Regions from separate parts of the Paenibacillus sp. B01 genome, predicted to be linked through region 2. Evidence: riboswitches for the same ligand, from Rfam matches in the RefSeq annotation. Region 2 holds a riboswitch; the other holds the start of a gene.
What was found. Region 2 has a riboswitch for cyclic di-AMP ahead of GE073_RS19315 (TrkH family potassium uptake protein). Riboswitches for the same ligand answer to the same signal wherever they lie in the genome.

Region 1: another riboswitch for cyclic di-AMP. It lies ahead of GE073_RS10385 (hypothetical protein); the one in region 2 lies ahead of GE073_RS19315 (TrkH family potassium uptake protein).

The regions. Positions count from the first base shown of each region.
Region 1 covers NZ_CP045802.1:2,426,852-2,432,734, forward strand. Annotated here, with positions in the region: gene GE073_RS10370 (endo-1,4-beta-xylanase) at 1-126, shown strand, start outside; gene GE073_RS10375 (FAD/NAD(P)-binding protein) at 910-2,328, shown strand; gene GE073_RS10380 (universal stress protein) at 2,426-3,082, opposite strand; cyclic di-AMP (ydaO/yuaA leader) riboswitch at 3,411-3,609, shown strand; gene GE073_RS10385 (hypothetical protein) at 3,772-4,209, shown strand; gene GE073_RS26050 (potassium-transporting ATPase subunit F) at 4,310-4,390, shown strand; gene kdpA (potassium-transporting ATPase subunit KdpA) at 4,415-5,883, shown strand, end outside.
Region 2 covers NZ_CP045802.1:4,518,842-4,524,724, reverse strand. Annotated here, with positions in the region: gene uvrC (excinuclease ABC subunit UvrC) at 1-1,375, shown strand, start outside; gene GE073_RS19320 (CPBP family intramembrane glutamic endopeptidase) at 1,454-3,073, opposite strand; cyclic di-AMP (ydaO/yuaA leader) riboswitch at 3,321-3,505, shown strand; gene GE073_RS19315 (TrkH family potassium uptake protein) at 3,576-4,928, shown strand; gene GE073_RS19310 (potassium channel family protein) at 4,950-5,627, shown strand; gene GE073_RS19305 (LysR family transcriptional regulator) at 5,664-5,883, opposite strand, start outside.

The sequences.
Region 1 (5,883 bases), 2.1 Mb from region 2:
GAGAAGCTCGTCGCGGCCGGACTTGTCCGCGGCGACGAGGCCGGCCGTCTGAATCCGGCCGGCGCGCTGACCCGCGCCGAAGCGGCGGCCGTTCTCCACGCGGTTTGGAAGCTGCTCCTGCCTTGATCGGGCAAGCAGGATCGTGCCTCACACATCGTCCGTTCTTGATCGGTGGAGGCGGTTAAAGCGAGCTTCCTTTAGAAGCGTTAGACAGCTAAAGCCTTGCCGAGGTCGATGAAAGCGACCTTGGCAAGGCTTTTTTTGAAAGAAAGACACGGAATGGATTCAAGCTGGTAGTGTGCGAGCGTGCATCGTCATCAGCGCGTCTTAACGCCATTTTTGCCTTTAGGGAGCGCGGTGCGTCGTCATCAGCGCGTCTTAACGCCATTTTTGCCTTTAGGGAGCGCGATGCATCGTCATCAGCGCGTCCTAACGCCATTTTTGCCTTTAGGGAGCGCGATGCGTCGGCAGCCTGGCGCCTTTTTCATCCTCCAAGGCGCTGCGCAGCAGTCGAGGCCGCCAGCGTGAGACTCTCGTGAGACGGAGTCGAAACGAAGGAGTTGAGCAGCTGAGCCCGTTATGACCGTCGATAAGAGGCTGGAATCAGGAACGATGGCAAGCTCCGAGCCGCCCTCTTTGCGCGGCTCTTTTTGCTGCGCAAAGCGATATCGGCCATCAGCAGGATCGTCCCGCTCTTGTCAACGGGCACAAATCGAAGGCGGCGAGTTACAAGTTCTTTCCGCAACTCTTTACGCATCATGTAATAAAATATAACATGAAGGAGACATTGAGAGCCGCGATAAAGGGCTGAAACGGTCTGGTCGCCAAAAAGACGAATCGGATGCGGCAGATAGTCTGACCTCCAGCCGCCGGGCCGGCAAGCGGAACAGCAGAAAGGAACGATGCGGGATGAGCCTAGAGCAACTGAACGCCCAGGTCCAGCGGGACCTGTCTTATATCGCCTTCGGAGGGGCGGGCTGGGTCCAGCCGAGGAGCCATGACGAGGGCCATGTGCATGACGTCGCCATCATCGGCGGCGGCCAGAGCGGACTCGGAGCCGCATTTGCCTTAATGAAGGAACGCGTCTCGAACGTCATCATCCTCGACGAGAATCCGGAGGGCAAGGAAGGACCGTGGGAAACGTACGCTCGCATGAACACGCTCCGCACGCCCAAGCATCTGCCGTCCATCGATCTCGGCGTTCCGTCGCTCACGTTCCGCGCCTGGTGGGAGGCGCAGGCAGGCGAGGAGGGCTGGGAGGCGATCGACAAAATTCCGCGCGGGGACTGGATGAGCTACTTGCGCTGGTACCGCCGGGTGCTGAACCTGCCTGTCGTCAACGAGACGCGGCTGACGCTCGTCGAGCCGCTGGAGAAGGGCCTTTACCGGCTCCATCTCGAAGGCCCCGGCGCGCCGGCTCCGCAGCTGCTCGCCCGCAAGGTCATCCTCGCGACCGGCATCCAGGGCGGCGGGGAGTGGCATGTGCCGCCGCTCGTGTCGCGCCATGTGCCGCGCGAGCTGTACGCGCATACGTCCGAGGCGATTGACTTCGAGGCGCTGCGCGGCAAGCGGATCGCCGTGCTCGGCGGAGGCGCGTCGGCGTTCGACAACGCCAGCTTCGCCTTGGCCGCGGGCGTCGCGGAGGCGCATGTATTCGTCCGCCGGCCGGAGCTGCCGCGCATCAATCCGATCCGGCAGATGGAGCACTCGGGCATGATCGAGCATTTCCCGCGGCTGTCCGACGAGGACAAGTACGCCGTCATGGCGCATTTCTTCAAGCACAACCAGCCGCCGACGAACGACACGTTCCAGCGGGCGGCCGCCTGGCCGGGCTTCCGGCTCCACGTCGGAGCGCCTTGGCTCGCGGTGCGGACGGAAGGAGAGCGGGCCGTCGTGACGACGCCGCAGGGCGAGGAGGCGTTCGACTTCCTCGTCGTCAGCACCGGGCTGCTGACCGACCCGGCGCTGCGTCCCGAGCTGCGGCTGGTCGAGCGCCATATCGCCCGCTGGGGCGACCGGTACGAGGCGCCGGCGGACATCGCGAGCCCCGTGCTCGACGCCCATCCGTATTTGACGCCGGGCTTCGCCTTCACGAGCCGGGACGAGGAGGGCGCGTCGCGGCTGCACGGCCTCCACACGTTCAACTACTCCGCGATGATCAGCTGCGGCCTATCCGCCTCCGCGCTGTCGGGCATGCGCCATGCGATACCGAAGCTCGTGTCGGAGGTCGCGGGCGGGCTGTTCCTCGACGATCGCGAGCGGATTCTGGATCAGTTCTACCGGTACGACGAGCTGGAGTTCACGGGCTGGATGGATTCGTTAAGCTGATCTTACGCCCGGCGACCCGGTCTGCCAAATAAAAATCGCGTAAAAACGTCTCCTTAGGGCGTGTTTGCAATCCCGCTTCGGGTTATGCAAACACGCCCTAGCTTCTGCTCCGCCAGAAGGCCGGGAATTCGGGATCGACGACGGCGCCGTGACGCACCTTGAAGGCGCGGCTGCGGCTGCTGCCGTCCTTGAGCTTCAGCAGGCCATGCTCGAACTCGGTATCGCGGCTGCGGAAAAAGACGCCGGAGCATCCATTCTTGTCCAAGGTCCTCTGGATGACGTAGCCGCCGTCCCGCGCGGCGACCGCGACGCGGACGCCGCGCTCATGGGTCCGCTCCAGCTCCTCGTCCAGCCGCTGCACGGCGACGACATGCAGATCGGTCTGGCCGATCCGGCGCAGCAGCGCGTCGACGAAGGAGGCGTGGAACCGCTCCTCCCAGCGCGTCGGCACGGGCTGTCCGACGACGATCTGCGTCATGCGCTCGATCATCGCCGTATGGGCGATGACGTCGACGGCCTTGCGGCCTGCGGACGGCACCGCCCGGAATTCCGCGCCTGCTTCGGCCGCGGCGTCGCGCCAGACGCGCTGCCATTCCTCCTGCGCCGAGCCGGGCGCCGCCTCGACGTCCGACACCACGCTCAGGACGACCAAGCGGCTGCCCGCCGCCGCGGCAAGCTCGGCGCCGCGGCGGATGAGGCGCTCTCCGTGCGGGCCGTACGACAGGCAGACGAGGATGTGTTCCGATTTGGGCATGGCAATTGCTCCTTCACTTTTTTTTGCTGCTCATCCTACGCGACGAGAGGGCGGTCTGTAAAAGGCGGCGCAGGCGGAATTCAGCCGTCCCGCTTCATGTAAGCGCGACCATCGCCTTCGTTTGCCGAGAATGAAATCGGCGATGGAGGCGGGTTTTTGGCATGCGTCGAGATGAATTCGAGAGAATGAGCGAGATTCAGAGAGAGAAATGGAGATCGATCGGCCTTTCTTGCTCGACAAGCGCGATCGCGGCCGGATTTTCGCCGCTGGCCCGGCTTTACTTTCCGAAAAGTCCGGGTGTAAGATTCGTCTCAGCTAGCCAGACCAGCTTTTGACAACGCTGAGTTTCCGAAATGGAAAACGGGGGAACCAAGCGGAGCCTGCGGCCGCCGATGTGAGAGTCGGCCGCCGCAGCTCCAGGGGTGAATCCCGGGGGAGCGGATCCATGGAATCCGTCTGCCTCGGGTAGGGCGACTCTCACCGTCCGAATCCGACAGCTAACCTCGTAAGCGCAGGAGGCGGCGCGCGCCATAGCGCGCCGTGCTCCGATCGGGAGAGAGGATGATGACGCTTGTGATCTGACCAAGACCACAGGGGCCGCTGCCTCTGTGGTTTTTTGCGCGCTTTTTTCCGAAGCGGATCCCGGTCCGCAGCCGTCCGCCGCCCTCGCCACCCGAAGGAGAACCACCATGGATCTCGATCCCGAAACGATACTCGTCTCGCCGGCCACGGCGGCCGGCGAACGCTTCCTGATGCAGCTGAAGCGCATGCGGATTCCTTGCGCCGCAGTCGTCAACAGCCGCCGCGAAAGGCAGCGGCTGGAGCGCCTCGGCTTAGGTCGAATCATGCAAATCGATACGGCCGAAAAGGACCGCAATCCGGCGCCTGAATGCCGATGCGGCAACGTCTACCTGTTCGAGAGCAGCCTCGCTCTCTGCTGCCGCTATGTGCAGATTTTCCGCGGCTGGACCGGCCGCAGCATCTTCGTCGTCACGCAAGGCCGCGGCTCGGGCGGCGTCTACAAGTCGCTCGGAGCGGATTATGTCATTCATACAAACGGGCAGGACGTCTTTTACCTCATTCAGGACGAAGCCCGCCAAGACAAGGAAAAGGAGCCATTCACATGATGGATATCGGCATGCTCGCCTTGCTGATCGGATTGACCGCCGCGATGCTCGGCCTGCTCGCCTGGTGCGGCAAGCAGGCGCAGGAAGGACGCGAGGAACGATGATCGCGCTCCTGTGGGTTGTCGTCGCGGCCGTGTTCCTCTACCTCGTCTACGTCTTGCTTCACCCCGACCAATTCTGACCCAAGAAGGAGCCACCTCCCATGATGGCAGGACTATCCATCGCAATCACGCTGCTGCTCGTGCTGCTGCTGGCCAAGCCGGCGGGACTGTATCTCTATCGGGCCTACAGCCTGGAGCCGACCGGCCTCGACCGCGTCTTCGGCCCGGCGGAGCGGCTGATCTACCGCCTCGGGGGCATCCGCCCCGGAAGCCAGAGCTGGAAAGCCTACGCCGCGGCGCTGATCGTCAGCAACGGAGTCATGCTGCTGCTCGTCTACGCCGTCTTCCGCACGCAAGCCTATCTCCCGCTCAATCCGAGCGGGATCGCGAACATGGAGCCGCGGCTCGCGTTCAACACGACGATCAGCTTCATGACCAATACGAACCTGCAGCATTACAGCGGCGAAAGCGGCTTATCCTATCTGTCCCAAATGATCGCGATCGTGTTCATGATGTTCGTCTCGCCGGCGACGGGGCTGTGCGCGGCGATGGCGTTCATGAGAGGGCTGGCCGGCAAGCCGATGGGCCATTTCTTCGTCGATCTCGTTCGCTCGATCACGCGGGTGCTGCTGCCGATCGCTTTTGTGCTGGCGCTCGTCTTCGTCGCGCTCGGCGTGCCGCAGACGCTGGAGCCGTCTGCCGCCGCGCAGACGCTGGAGGGCGGGGAGCAGACGATCGCGCGCGGTCCGGTCGCCTCGCTGCTCGCCATCAAGGAGCTCGGCAACAACGGCGGCGGCCATATGGGCGTCAACTCCGCGCATCCGTTCGAAAACCCCGACGCGATCAGCAACCTGCTGCAGATGCTGCTCATGCTGCTCGTGCCGACGGCGCTGCCGTTCGCGTACGGCAAGCTCGTCGGCAACCCGAAGCAGGGGCGGGTGCTGTTCGTCTCCATGGCGCTGCTATTCGTCGTCATGCTGGGCGTCTCGCTGACGGCCGAGCAGGAGGCGAACCCCGCGATCGCGGCGCTCGGCTATGATTCCGGCCAAGGAAGCATGGAAGGAAAGGAAACCCGCTTCGGCGTGCCGCAATCCGCGCTCTATTCAGTCGTGACGACCGCCTCCGAAACCGGCGCCGTCAACTCGATGCACGACTCGTTCACGCCGCTCGGCGGCATGGTGCCGCTCATGAACATGATGCTGAACACCGTGTTCGGCGGCTCCGGCGTCGGCCTCATGAACGTGCTGCTGTACGCGCTGATGGCGGTGTTCCTCTCCGGCCTGATGGTCGGCCGGACGCCGGAGTTTCTCGGCAAGAAGCTGGAGGGTCGCGAAATGAAGCTGATCGCGCTGACGCTGCTCGTGCAGCCGGCGCTCATCCTGCTGCCGACGGCCGCCGCTCTTTATGCTTATCCCGATACGATCTCGAACCCGGGCTACCATGGCCTTACCCAGGCGCTCTACGAGTTCACGTCGTCCGCGGCCAACAACGGCTCCGGCTTCGAGGGACTAGGCGACAATACGCCGTTCTGGAACCTCAGCACCGGCATCGTCATGTATCTGGGGCGGTACGT
Region 2 (5,883 bases):
GGAGATCGCGCGCTTCCTGAACGGCGGCCAGGACGAGGTCAAGGCGGAGCTGCAGCGCAAGATGGCGGCCGCGGCGGAGGCGATGGAGTTCGAGCGGGCCAAGGAATACCGCGACCAGATCCAGGCGATCGACGCCGTCATGGAGAAGCAGAAGATCACGCTGTCCGACGCGCTCGACCGCGACGTGTTCGGCTATGCGACCGACAAGGGCTGGATGTGCGTGCAGATCCTCTACATGCGCGGCGGCAAGCTGATCGAGCGGCGCACGACGTCGTTCCCGTATTACGGCGAGGCGTATGACGACTTCATGACGTTCGTGACCCAATATTACAGCGACAACCCGGCGTTGCCCAAAGAAATCCTGCTGCCGCTGCCAGGCGCCTCCGCGGCCGTCAAGGAAGGCGAGGCGGACGCCGGGGAAAGTCTCGCTGCGTCCGCTTCTGCCCCGGACTCGGCGGCAGAAGCGGACGGCCTCGCGGAGCCGGAGCCGGAATCCGACGGCGCGGACCCGGCCCCGGGCTCGGCCGCCGACGAGGTGAGGGCCTCGCTCCAGAGCTGGCTCAAGGTGAAGGTGCATTTGCCGCAGCGCGGCCGCAAGCGCGAGGTCGTAGCGATGGCCGAGGGCAACGCCAAGGTGACGCTCGACGAGAAGTTCAAGCTGATCGAGCGCGACGAGGAGCGCAGCGTCAAGGCTCAGGCGGGCCTCGCGGCCTATTTGGGAATGACCGACATCCGCCGCATCGAGGCGTTCGACAACTCCAACATCCAGGGCACGAACCCGGTATCCGCGATGGTCGTGTTCACCGACGGCAAGCCGGACAAGAAGGAGTATCGCAAATACAAGGTGCGCACGGTGCAAGGGCCGGACGACTACGAGACGATGCGCGAGGTCATCCGCAGGCGCTACGAGCGGGTGCTCAAGGAAGGGCTGCCGCTGCCGGATCTGATCGTCGTCGACGGCGGGCGGGGCCAGATTAGCGCGGCCAACGACATCCTCGAGAACGAACTCGGGCTGCAGGTGCCGGTATGCGGTCTCGTCAAAGACGCCAAGCACAAGACGGCGCAGCTCATGGTCGGCGACCCGCCCGAGCCGGTGACGCTGCCGCGCGACAGCCAGGAGTTCTACCTGCTGCAGCGCATCCAGGACGAGGTGCACCGGTTCGCGATCTCGTTCCACCGCGAGCAGCGCGGCAAGTCGATGACCGAGTCGCGCCTCGACTCGATTTCCGGCATCGGGGAGAAGCGGCGCAAGCAGCTGCTGCGGCATTTCGGCTCGCTCAAGAAGATCCGCGAGGCGAAGGCCGAGGACTTCCGTCCGCTCGGCATCGGCGACAAGCTCGCGGAGCGCATCGTCGAGGCGCTGCGCGAGGAGTAGCGGTGAGGGCGGCCGGCCAGCAAAAAAAGACGAAGCGGACTTCCTCCCGCTTCGTCTTTTTCGTCTGCGCCGGCCGCGTCAGGCCGGCGGCGGATAGGCGGCCGCGCGCCTTTGCAGGCCGTACCGCCGCATCAGCCACGCGACGGCGATCGGCGCGACGATGTAGATGACGCCGGCGGCCGTCTCGGCCGTCCGGCCGGTCATGAACAGGGACATCGACATGAGCACGCTGTTCATGACCGCATGGGTGAAGACGGCGGTGAAAAAGCCGAATTTCAGGAACAGGTACGAGAACAGCAGGCCGAGGATCGTCAGCTCGATGAGCCTCGTCGTCGACGGATAGATCGGGTAGGTGACATGGCCGAGCGCCCAGATCACCGTCGGGATGAGCGAGGCGAGGAACGGATTTTTGATCCATTTCATCAGCAGGCCGATGCCGAACAGCCGGTACACCGCCTCCTCCTGGATGGCGGCGCACCAAGCGAGCAGCGGCATGAGCCAGAGCGCCGCCATGTTGTACGGCGACTGGGTCACGTCCGTCGTCGCCCAGGCGCCCGTGGCGGCCGAGAGGCCGCCGAGGATGAGCGTCTGCAGGCCGAGCAGCAGGAAGGCGAGCGCGTAGGAGAGCTTCATCGCGCTCCACGCCTCGGCTCCGAAGCCGGGCTCCGAGCCGGCGGTCCAGAGCGGCCGGCCCTGGGCTCTCCACAGCCCGTCTCCGGCGACGAGCGAGAAGTACGCTCCGACCGCCATGACGAAGGTGAGCGCCGTCATGAAGACGAGCTGGGCCATCGCCGCGAGCTCCGCGTTGACCTCGCCCCCGTAGATCGCCCGCAAGCCGTCCAGCAGATTGAAGTTGTTGACCGTGTAGAAGGCGAGGAAGATCAGCGCCAGCGCCCAGCCCCGGCGGAACGACGTGAAGCGCCTCATGACGATGGCGTAGACGATGGCCAGCAGCGTCATGATACCGGACGGCAGCAGATTGCCGAGCAGCGACAATTGCTCGCCGAGCCGGTCCTGCTCCATCGTATAGGCGGCGTAGGAGGCAGGGACCTCGTAGACGGGCTGAAAGCGGGTCAGCCTGTTCTCCCCCTCCAAGCGCTCGCCGGCGGCGAGGACGATCAGGCTCGCTTCGCCGACGGTGATCGCCGCCTCGTAGCGGACGGAGCCCTCTTTGGCCGGGCCCGAGCGGCGCAGCTGGCCGAGTCCGAGCTCGTCGGCCTGCCGCTGGACCGTCCGGTCCAGCGCCTCGCCCTCCAGCGCGGAGCTTCCTCCGTCGCCTCCGGTCGGACCGAGCACCTGCTTCCAGCCGACGAGCTTGCCGCTCGTCATGCCGATCTCGACGAGCAGCCGCCGGCCGTCGTCGAAGTTCTGCGTCACCTGCCAGACATCGACGGGCACCTTGAGTCCGGCGCTGCTGTCCAGCGTCTTGCCCAGCTTCTCCTTCGCCACATAGCCCGCCATCAGCCTGTCGGCCTGATGGACCGCGTGGGCGTTCTGGGGAAGCGCGCGCAGCTGCTTCTGGGCAAAGTCGGCCGCAGCCGCCATCGCCTGCCCGCGGCTGACCGGGTGGACCGGCTCGCTCTCCGCGCCGACTCCGGCTGCCGAGGGGATGACCTGCAGCAGCAGGAATAAAGCGGCTCCGATTGCGCCATACCAAACGTATCTTCGAAAAGCCTGGTCAAGATGGGATGAATTCATCGAAGTCCTCCTTGCTGATGGCGCTGCCTGGTTGGATCCATGGATTAACCTTACCACAGCGGCTTTCCTTTTATCCATGCCGCCCGGCCGCACGGACGAGCCAGCGGGCAAAAGAGCGAGCGCGGAGGGGCTAGCATCCTCCGCAATGTCCGCCAGCCTCGAAAAACGAAGCAAATCGGCCGCCAACGCCTGCGGACGCATTTGGTAACCTGTCCTTTATCCTATATAATCAAATCCGATCCTATAGAACTTTAAACTGCCGAATTCCGGACGACAAGCGCCGGGAACGGGGGAACCAGCGCGGACGGCGGCTCGTGGAGCCGGACAGCCGATCCGCAGGGGTGAATTCCGCTCGGAACTTTTCCGGGGGGATAGGGCGGCCGTCACGCCCGAATCCGTCAGCTAACCTCGGAGGCTTCCATGACAGGACTCACACAGGCGCTGGGCACCGGGTGTTTCCGGTGCCTATTTGTCGTGTGCAAAAAAAGGAGAATGGCCGCCTATGACCGCTTGGAGGCTGCAGCTGAGGCAGCTGCTCATCCCTTCCCCGCCGAGGATCCTGATCGCCGGCTTCGCTTTCATCATCGCGCTCGGCTCGCTGCTGCTCATGCAGCCGTTCGCGACCGCGGACGGCTTGGGGACGCGCTGGATCGACGCGCTGTTCACGGCGACATCCGCCACTTGCGTCACGGGCCTCGTCGTCGTCGACACCGGAACGCATTATTCGCTGGCGGGCCAGCTCATCATCCTGGTGATGATCCAGATCGGCGGCCTCGGCTTCATGACGATGGCGACGCTGTTCGCGCTCGTGCTGCGCAAGCGCATCTCGCTCAAGGAGCGGCTGCTGCTGCAGGAGGCGATGAACCAAGGCTCGATGGAGGGCATCGTACGGCTGATCCGCCGCGTCCTTTTGTACTCGCTCGTCATCGAGGGCTGCGGCGCGCTGCTGTATGCGCTGCGCTTCCTGTCCGACATGCCGCCCGGGCAGGCCGTCTATTACGGCATCTTCCATGCGGTGTCCATGTTCAACAACGCCGGCTTCGACATCATGGGCAACTACAGCAGCATGACCGCCTATGTCGCGGATCCGCTCGTCAATCTCGTCACCGTCTCGCTCGTCATCCTCGGCGGCCTCGGCTTCATCGTCCTGTCCGATCTGGTCGACTTCCGCAGGCATCGGCGGCTGACGCTGCACTCCAAGGTCGTGCTGCTGACAAGCGGCGGCCTGGTGGCGCTCGGGACGGCCGTCATCTTCCTGTTCGAATACGGGAATGCCGGCACGATGGGACCGCTCGACCTCGGCGGCAAGCTGCTCGCGTCGCTGTTCCAGTCGGTCGCGACGCGAACCGCCGGACCGAACTCGGTGGACATCGGAGCTCTGACCCAGGCGAGCCTGTTCTTCATGATCCTTCTCATGTTCATCGGAGCGTCGCCCGGCTCGACCGGCGGCGGCATCAAGACGACGACGTTCATGACGCTCGCGGCGGCGATGTGGGCGATGCTCCGGGGCAAGGAGGACATCGTGCTGTTCCGCTACCGGCTCGCCAAGGAGCGCATCCTCAAGGCGCTGACGATCACGATGCTGTCGATCGCCATCGTGCTCGCCTCGACGATGGTGCTTTGCACGCTCGAGGACCGCGACTTCCTGCGCATCCTGTTCGAGACGGTGTCGGCGTTCGGCACGGTCGGGCTGAGCACCGGCATTACGCCGGGGCTGCAGGATGTCAGCAAGCTCGTGATCAGCTTCGTCATGTTCGCCGGCAGGCTCGGCCCGCTGACGATGGCGTACGCTCTCCGGCCCAAGGCCAGCAAGGAATATTACAAGCATCCGGAAGGCAAGATCATCATCGGATAGGAAAGGAAAGAAAGAGAGACAATGGGTAAGGGAGCCAAAGGAAGTCAATTCTGCGTCATCGGACTGGGCCGTTTCGGATCCAGCCTCGGCAAGGAGCTCGTGCAGCTCGGACATGAGGTGCTCGGCATCGACCGCAGCGAGGAGCTCGTCGACGATCTGAGCGGCACGCTCACGCATACCGCCTGCGCGGACTCGACGGACGAGGAGGCGCTGCGCGCGCTCGGCATCCGCAATTTCGACTGCTGCATCGTCGCCATCGGCGGGGATATCCAGGCCAGCATCATGACGGCGATCCTCGTCAAGGACGCCGGGGTCAAAAAGGTCGTCGTCAAGGCGGTCAGCGAGCTGCACGGGCGCGTGCTCGAGAAGCTCGGCGCCGATCGGGTCATCTATCCCGAGCGCGACATGGGCATCCGCGTCGCCCATCAGCTCGTCTCGCCGAACCTGCTCGACTACATCGAGCTGAGCTCCGATTACTCCGTGGCGGAGCTGTCCGTGCCGCGCTGCTTGGCGGGCAAGACGCTCGCCGACATCGATCCGCGCAAGCGGTTCGGCTGCAGCATCGTAGCCGTCAACAAGCCGCAAGGCATCATCATCGCGCCCAAGGCCGAGCAGGTGCTGGCCGAGCGCGACGTCATGGTCGTCATCGGCACGAACGAGGGGATCGAGGACTTCGAGAACATGGTCAGCGAGCGCTGAGGGCATCCGGCTGCGACGGACCGAGCCGGCAACCGGCTACGGCTGGCCCGGCAGGCCGCTGCGGGCGCTCAGCGGCAAGCCCGAACGCGCCGCGTAGCCGGCCGCCGCTTCCGCGATCCATTGGCGGACGACAGGCTCGAGCAGCGACGGATCGCCGTGGATGAGCGAGGTCGTGCGCCGAGTCTTTTTCAGCTCCGGCAGCGGCACGAGCATGAGGTCGTTGTCCTCCGCCATCTGCGGCCGGATGTACGATCGC